One region of the Methylobacterium sp. HMF5984 genome, then DNA from elsewhere that is predicted to be linked to it. Evidence: predicted binding sites of a transcription regulator. Region 1 holds the regulator's gene; the other holds the start of a gene.
The links. The regulator HrcA, encoded in region 1, represses chaperone genes, less so after heat shock. The targets are predictions, from matches to a motif close to GTTAGCACTCNCNNNNNGNGAGTGCTAAC.
Positions count from the first base shown of each region.

Region 1 (3,972 bases):
GTTGAAGTCGCAATACGGGCACTTCGAGGCGCAGAAGGGCCAATGCACGTAGACGCCGAAGCCCGCATCGCGGGTCGGGTGGTCCGGGCCTGAACGGTCGGTCATCGCACGCGATGTGCTCGCGTGCGCGCCGTTTGGCAATCGCCCGATCCGTTCAGCCCGGCCGGCGCAGGCATGCGGCGGCGAGCTTCACGAAGGCACGTGCCCGGTGCGAGAGGGCGTCGCCGGTCTGCCAGTCGACCCCATGCTTCTCCTCCGACGCGATCTCGCCGAAGGTGCGGTCGAAGCCGTCGGGCCGGAACATCGGGTCGTAGCCGAAGCCGGCCGTGCCGCGCGGCTCGACGAGGTCGCCGAAGACGCGGCCCTCGAACAGCTCGGTGTGGCCGTCGGGCCAGGCCAGCACCAGGGCCGAGACGAAGTGCGCCCTCCGGTCGCTCGCCCCGCGCAGGTCCAGCTCCGCGAAGATCCGCGCCATCGCGCCGGAAAAGTCCTTGGACGCCCCGGCCCAGCGGGCGGAGAACAGCCCGGGCGCCCCATCGAGCGCATCGACGCACAGGCCCGAATCGTCGGCGAAGGCCGGCAGGCCCGCGGCGTTGGCGGCGGCGACCGCCTTGATCGCGGCGTTCTCGGAAAACATCGTGCCGGTCTCGTCGGGTTCCGCGAGCCCGAGCTCGCCGGCCGAGACCGCCTCGACGCCGAAGGGCGCGAGCAGCTCGCGCATCTCCACCAGCTTGCCGGCATTGTGGGTCGCGATCACGACCCGGCCCGAGAGGATGCGGTGGCTCATGCGATCGCCTGCTTCTGGAGGGCGACGAGGTCGGCGACGCCGCCCTTGGCGAGCCGGAGCAGCGCGAGCAGCTCGTCCTCCGAGAACGGCTTGCCCTCGGCGGTGCCCTGAACCTCGACGAGGCCGCCGGTGCCGGTGATGACGAAGTTGGCGTCGGTCTCGGCGCCCGAATCCTCGGCGTAGTCGAGGTCGAGCACGGCGGCGCCCTTGACGATGCCGCAGGAGATGGCGGCGACGTGGTCGCGCAGCGGGTCGACCGAGATCATCGAGCGGGCGCGCATCCAGGCGAAGCACTCGTGCAGCGCGACCCAGGCGCCGGTGATCGATGCCGTGCGGGTGCCGCCGTCGGCCTGGATCACGTCGCAGTCGACGGTGATCTGCTTCTCGCCCATCGCCGGCAGGTTGGTGACGGCGCGCAGAGATCGCCCGATCAGCCGCTGGATCTCCTGCGTCCGGCCCGAGGGCTTGCCGGAATTGACCTCGCGGCGGGTGCGCTCGTGCGTGGCGCGCGGCAGCATGGCGTACTCCGCCGTGATCCAGCCCTTGCCCGAGCCGCGCAGCCAGTGCGGCCCGCGCTCCTCCAGCGAGGCGGTGCACAGGACCCGGGTCTCGCCGAAGGTCACGAGGCAGGAGCCCTCCGCGTAGCGGGCGACCGAGCGCTCGAGCGTGACCTTGCGCAACTCGTCGGCCGCGCGCTTCGAAGGCCGCATGCGGCGTTCTCCTGATTCCCGAATTCGAGCGGGGTGCTTAGGCTGCGCCGCCACACGCGGCAACCCGAAGCGCCCGAGCGCCGTATGAGAAGCCCATGGATTGATCCGCAGGCTTTAGCGGGACACAATCATCGGCCAGGAACCGCGCGTGACCGAGTTTTCCCGACCCTTCTCCCAACCGCCGCAGGCGCAGGCCCTCGCCGCGCTGAACGAGCGTGCCCGCGAGATCTTCCGGCAGATCGTCGAGGGCTATCTCTCCACCGGCGAGCCGATGGGATCGCGCAACCTCGCGCGCATCCTGCCCATGACCCTGTCGCCGGCCTCGATCCGCAACGTGATGTCCGACCTGGAGCAGTCCGGGCTGATCTTCGCGCCGCACACCTCCGCCGGGCGCCTGCCGACCGAGCTGGGCCTGCGCTTCTTCGTCGACGCGATGCTCGAGCTCGGCGATGTCGGCCGCGAGGAGCAGGAGCGGATCGAGGCGCAGATGCGGGCGGCGGCCTCGCGGCACACCTTCGATTCGGCGCTGGCCGAGGCGTCGAGCCTGCTCTCGGGCATCTCGCGCGGAGCCGGCGTGGTGCTGACGACCAAGACCAACGTGCAGCTCAAGCACATCGAGTTCGTGCGGCTCGATCCGGCACGCGCCCTGGTGGTGCTCGTCTCCGACGACGGCTCGGTCGAGAACCGCCTGCTCGACCTGCCGCCGGGCCTGCCGGCGAGCGCGCTGCAGGAGGCGTCGAACTACCTCAACGCCCGCCTGCACGGCCGCACCCTCGGCGGCCTGCGCGCCGAGATCGAGGCGGGTCGCCAGGCGATGAAGCGCGAGCTCGACGCGATCACCGAGCGCCTGGTCGATGCGGGCCTCGCCGTGTCCGTCGGCCCGAGCGAGGCCCGCCAGCTCATCGTGCGCGGGCAGGCCAACCTGCTCGACGACCTTCGCGCGATCGAGGACCTCGAGCGGATGCGGCTGCTGTTCTCGGACCTCGAGACGCAGAAGGACGTGATCGACCTGCTCGCCCGCGCCGAGGGCGGCGACGGGGTGCGGATCTTCATCGGCTCGGAGAACAAGCTGTTCTCGCTCTCCGGCTCGTCGCTGATCGCGGCGCCGTTCCGCGACGGCTCGCAGACCATCGTCGGCGTCGTCGGCGTGATCGGCCCGACGCGCCTGAACTACGCCCGCATCGTGCCGATGGTCGACTACACGGCGCGGGTCGTCTCGCGGATGCTCGACCGCGGGACGTAGGGCCGGGGCCGCTCGCCCGATGCGCCGCCGCGCCCCTCGGTTGGCGCGGAATGTCGGCCCGCGAAGCACATCGGGAGAGGGGGAGCGCCGTATCCGGACGACGCACCCGCCTCTCCCGACCCTTGCCGCCACGAGGCACACCCTCCCCCGCAGAGGAGGGAGGGCAGGCCGGCGCGGGTTTTCGCCTCAGCCGCGGATCACGTCCACGATCTGGTAGGTGTCCGGATCGACGATGACGATGTCGTCGTCCACGAGGACGTAGCTGTAATCCTCGTATTCCGGTGCCAGCTCGACGATCGCCGGCGGGAGGCGGTGCAGTTCATAGCTGCGGGCGATCGCCGTGCCGACGGTGAGCGCGAAGGCGCCGGCCGCCAGGCGCGGCACGCCGCTGCGGAACAGGTCCTGGCGGAACCGGGTGCGCTCGGCGCCGCCGAGACGCCCATAGGCGCCGCGGGCCTCGCCGCCGCCGCGCGGACCGCGGGCGCCGCGATCCGGACGACCGTCGCGGTCGCCGCGGGCACCGGGGCCGTCGCGATCGCCCCGGCCGTCACGGGCGCCGGGACCATCACGGTCGCCGCGTCCGTCGCGCGCCGCCGGACCGTCGCGATCCCCGCGGGGGCCGCCGGTCTCGTTGCGCCCGGGGCCGCCGCGCTCGTCGCGGGCGCCGGGCTTACCGCCGGGGCCGTCGTCGCGCATCGCACCGCCGCGTTCCGCACCGCCCGGCGCCCCGCGATCGGCACCGCTGCCCGGCCCGCCGCGCTCGGCCGCGCCGCCCGCCGGGCCGCCGGCGTCGTTCCCGCGCATCGCGCCGCCGGCACCACCGCCAGCACCGCCGCCAGGGCCTGCACCGCCGCGCATGCCACCGCCGGCGCCGCCGCCAGCACCGCCCGCCGGTCCGCCGGCGCCGCCGCCCGGTCCGCCGCCGCCGCCCGGCCCGCCGGCACCGCCGCCGGGGCCGCCCTGGCCGAAGGCCGTGGCCGTGCCCAGCACCAGCACGGCGGCCGTCACCGTTCCGCGAAAGATCTTGTTCATGGCGCTCGATCCCGTCCCGTTATTGTTGAAAGGCCACGTCCGTCGCCGACCGACGAAGTCACCGCCCCGAAACGGTACAGTCCCGAAAAGCGTTCCGTCGGAGCCTGCCGCTCGGAGACGACGTGACACGGGCGGTGGGCATCCTCGTTCGCGCGCCCACGCGGCCTAGGCGGTCCCGGTCCCCGCCTGTAACGTCGCCC
Region 1 covers NZ_JBJFLN010000001.1:2,064,300-2,068,271, reverse strand. The annotation lists gene hemW (radical SAM family heme chaperone HemW) at 1-105, opposite strand, end outside; gene rdgB (RdgB/HAM1 family non-canonical purine NTP pyrophosphatase) at 155-787, opposite strand; gene rph (ribonuclease PH) at 784-1,497, opposite strand; gene hrcA (heat-inducible transcriptional repressor HrcA) at 1,646-2,740, shown strand; gene ACFZ8E_RS09845 (DUF1236 domain-containing protein) at 2,927-3,772, opposite strand.

Region 2 (3,972 bases), 360 kb from region 1:
CGCCGCCGCCGCCCATGGGGGCGCCGCTGTCCTTCTTCGGAGAGTCGGCGATCATGGCTTCGGTGGTGACGAGCAGGCCGGCGACCGAGGCCGCGTCCTGCAGAGCGGTGCGCACGACCTTGGCCGGGTCGATGATGCCGGCCTGGATCATGTCGACGTACTCTTCCGTCTGGGCGTTGAAGCCGTAGGACTCGGAGCTGGTGTTGTCGGTGATCTTGCCGACGACGATGGAGCCCTCGACGCCCGAGTTCTGGGCGATCTGACGGATCGGGGCCTCGAGCGCCTTCAGCACGATCTTGATGCCGGCCTGGACGTCGGGGTTGTCGCTCGAGAGGGCGGCGACCGCCTTCTTGGCGCGGAGCAGGGCGGTGCCGCCGCCGGGCACGATGCCCTCTTCCACCGCAGCGCGGGTGGCGTTGAGCGCGTCGTCGACGCGGTCCTTCTTCTCCTTGACCTCGACCTCGGTCGCGCCGCCGACGCGGATGACCGCGACGCCGCCGGCGAGCTTGGCCAGGCGCTCCTGGAGCTTCTCACGGTCGTAGTCCGAGGTGGTCTCCTCGATCTGCGCCTTGATCTGCCCGACGCGCGCCTCGATGTCGGCCTTCTCGCCCGAACCGTCGATGATCGTCGTGGTCTCCTTCTCGATGCGGATCCGCTTGGCGCGGCCGAGCATCGGCAGGGTGACGTTCTCGAGCTTGATGCCGAGATCCTCGGCGATCATCTGGCCCTGCGTGAGGATCGCGATGTCCTCAAGCATCGCCTTGCGGCGATCGCCGAAGCCCGGCGCCTTCACGGCCGCGACCTTCAGGCCGCCGCGCAGCTTGTTGACCACGAGGGTGGCGAGCGCCTCGCCCTCGATGTCCTCGGCGATGATGACCAGCGGCTTGCCGGTCTGCACCACGGCCTCGAGCACCGGCAGCATCGCCTGGAGCGACGACAGCTTCTTCTCGTGGATGAGGATGTAGGGGTCCTCGAGCTCGGCGACCATCTTCTCCGCGTTCGTGATGAAGTACGGGGACAGGTAGCCGCGGTCGAACTGCATGCCCTCGACGACGTCGAGCTCGGTCTCGGCGGTCTTGGCTTCCTCGACGGTGATGACACCCTCGTTGCCGACCTTCTGCATCGCGTGGGCGATCATCTCGCCGATTTCCTTGTCGCCGTTCGACGAGATCGTGCCGACCTGGGCGACCTCCTCGGACGAGGCGACCTTCTTGGAGCGCGCGATGATGTCCTTGACCGCGGCGGCCGTGGCGAGGTCGATGCCGCGCTTCAGGTCCATCGGGTTCATGCCGGCGGCGACGTACTTGGCGCCTTCGCGGACGATCGCCTGGGCGAGGACGGTCGCGGTGGTGGTGCCGTCACCGGCGATGTCGTTGGTCTTCGAGGCCACTTCGCGCACCATCTGGGCGCCCATGTTCTCGAACTTGTCGGAGAGCTCGATCTCCTTGGCGACGGTGACGCCGTCCTTGGTGATGCGCGGCGCGCCGAAGCTCTTCTCGATCACGACGTTGCGGCCCTTCGGGCCGAGCGTCACCTTGACGGCATCCGCGAGGATGTCGACGCCGCGGAGCATCTTGTCGCGCGCGTCGGAGGAGAAACGAACGTCTTTCGCTGCCATGTGCAGGATTCCTTTTCGTTGGTGGAGAAGCCCCAAGACCCGGGCGGGCCTCGAAGGGCGGTTACGTCAGGTGTCCGAAGACGTCAGGCGACGACGCCCATGATGTCGGATTCCTTCATGATCAGGAGATCCTGACCGTCGATCTTGACCTCGGTGCCCGACCACTTGCCGAACAGGACGCGGTCGCCGGCCTTGACGTCGAGCGCGTTGATGCGGCCGGCCTCGTCGCGGGCGCCCGGGCCGACGGCGACGATCTCGCCTTCCTGCGGCTTCTCCTTGGCGGTGTCGGGGATGATGATGCCGCCCTTGGTCTTCTCTTCGCCTTCGATGCGGCGGACGACGACCCGGTCGTGCAGCGGACGGAACTTCATGAGCTGCCCTCTTGTTTGAATTCGCAAATCGGCGTTGATGCAGCGGAGACCCGCGTCCAACCCTGGCCGTTAGCACTCGTGGAAGATGAGTGCCAAGGCTGCGGGCGAGATAGCGGCGGCCCCTTGGCGAGTCAAGTCTGTCGCACCCCGCGGCGGCCGTCGCGCGCCGGGTTTCTCTCCCTCATCGCAAGCGCCGACGGAATTCCCTTTCATGCTCAGCCTGCACGGCCCCGAGGGCGCGCTCGCGCCGAGCGACACCGGCGGTCGCGCCGCCGTCCCGACCCAGACCGTGTGGATCGACCTCAACGATCCGACCCCCGAGGAGGCCCGGGCGGTGGAGGAGGCCACCGGCATCCGCGTGCCCTCGCGCAAGGCGCTGTCCGAGGTCGAGAGCTCCAGCCGCCTGCGCCGGCTGAAGAACGGCCTGTCGCTCTCGACGCCGATGGTGACCTTCGAGAGCACCGACTCGCTGCTCAAGCCGCTCGGCTTCGTCCTGACGCCGGACCACCTCGTCACCGTGCGCTTCCACGAGCTCCGCGCCTTCACCGAGGTGCGCAAGCGGATCGACGAGGGGGAGGTCGCCAAGACCGGGATCGAGGTCTTCCTGCTGCTGATGGAGGAGCTGGTCGACAGCCTCGCCGATGCGCTCGAGGACATGGGCGCCGAGCTCGACGGCCTCTCGACGCGGATCTTCGACTTCGACGTGCGCGCCCGACCGTCGAAATCCGACGAGAAGGCTCCGCCGCGCCGCCGCGACCTGGCGCTGAAGCGCATCCTGCGGGGCATCGCCCGCCGCGGGAAGGTGCTCGGCAAGATCCGGGCGAGCCTGCTTGGCCTCGAGCGCATCGTGCCCTTCGTCGCCGGAGCCTGCGAGCAGGTGCTGGCCCAGGAGGAGACCGATGCGCGCTTCGAGACGATCCGCCGGGACATCGAATCCCTCGACGAGTTCGAGACCCGGCTCTCGGAGAACGTCCAGTTCCTCCTCGACGCGGCCTTGGGCCTGATCAACATCGAGCAGAACAACGTCTTCCGCGTCCTCACCGTCGTCTCGGTGGTCGGCGTCCCGCCGACGCTGATCGCCTCGATGTACGGGATGAACTTCAAGCACATGCCCGAGCTGGATTGGGCCTACGGCTATCCCTACGCGCTCAGCCTGATCCTCGCGAGCGCGATCATCCCGATCGTGGTGTTCCGTATCAAGGGTTGGTTCTGAGGCGGCGCGTCAGAGGACATCGCGCCGCTCGATCACGGCGAGGATCGTCTCGCGGACGCCGTCGAGGTTTTCGTCGATCTCGGCGTTGGCGATGCGGACGACCTCGAACCCGCATCGTCCGAGCCATTCGGTCCGATCGGCATCGGACGCGATCGCGGCCTGCGATCCATGCGTCGCACCCACGACCTCGACGACGCGCTTCGCCTCAATGCAGGCGAAATCGACGACGTAGCGATCGATCGGCCATTGCCGCCGGAACTTGCGCCCGTTCAGCTGCCGATTGCGGAGGATGCGCCAGAGCCGTGCCTCCGCACCGGTCTGCGCCGCCCGCAAACTCTTCGCACGCTGCGTCGGGTTCGGCATGCCATGACCTGACCTCACACGCCGACGCGATCTCGCGGATGCGCGACGCACTCCCTTTCCCGTTCGGGAGTGGATTGGGGTGAGGGGACAGGTTCATCCGGAGAAGGCGCATCCCTCACCCTGTCCCTCTCCCGGACGGGAGAGGGGACCCGCGCTTCATCCTATCGGAAGTGTAGATCGTCCTGCCCTTCTCCCCCTGGGAGAAGGGACCCGCGGTTCACCCCACGATCGCCGAGAAGTCTGCGACTTCGCGGGTTGCGGCGCGCAGCGCGTTGAGGAGGGCGAGGCGGTTCTCGCGAAGCGCCGCGTCGTCGGCGTTGACGGTGACGTGCTCGAAGAAGGCGTCCAGCGGGGCGCGCAGGTGCGAGAGCGCCCGCATCGCGCCGGCAAAATCCTCCTTCGCGACC
Region 2 covers NZ_JBJFLN010000001.1:1,701,608-1,705,579, forward strand. The annotation lists gene groL (chaperonin GroEL) at 1-1,618, opposite strand, end outside; gene groES (co-chaperone GroES) at 1,702-1,989, opposite strand; gene ACFZ8E_RS08095 (magnesium transporter CorA family protein) at 2,201-3,202, shown strand; gene ACFZ8E_RS08100 (endonuclease domain-containing protein) at 3,212-3,565, opposite strand; gene glyS (glycine--tRNA ligase subunit beta) at 3,783-3,972, opposite strand, start outside.
Region 2: a site for HrcA is predicted at 2,058-2,086, ahead of groES (co-chaperone GroES). Genes of this name have one in related genera too.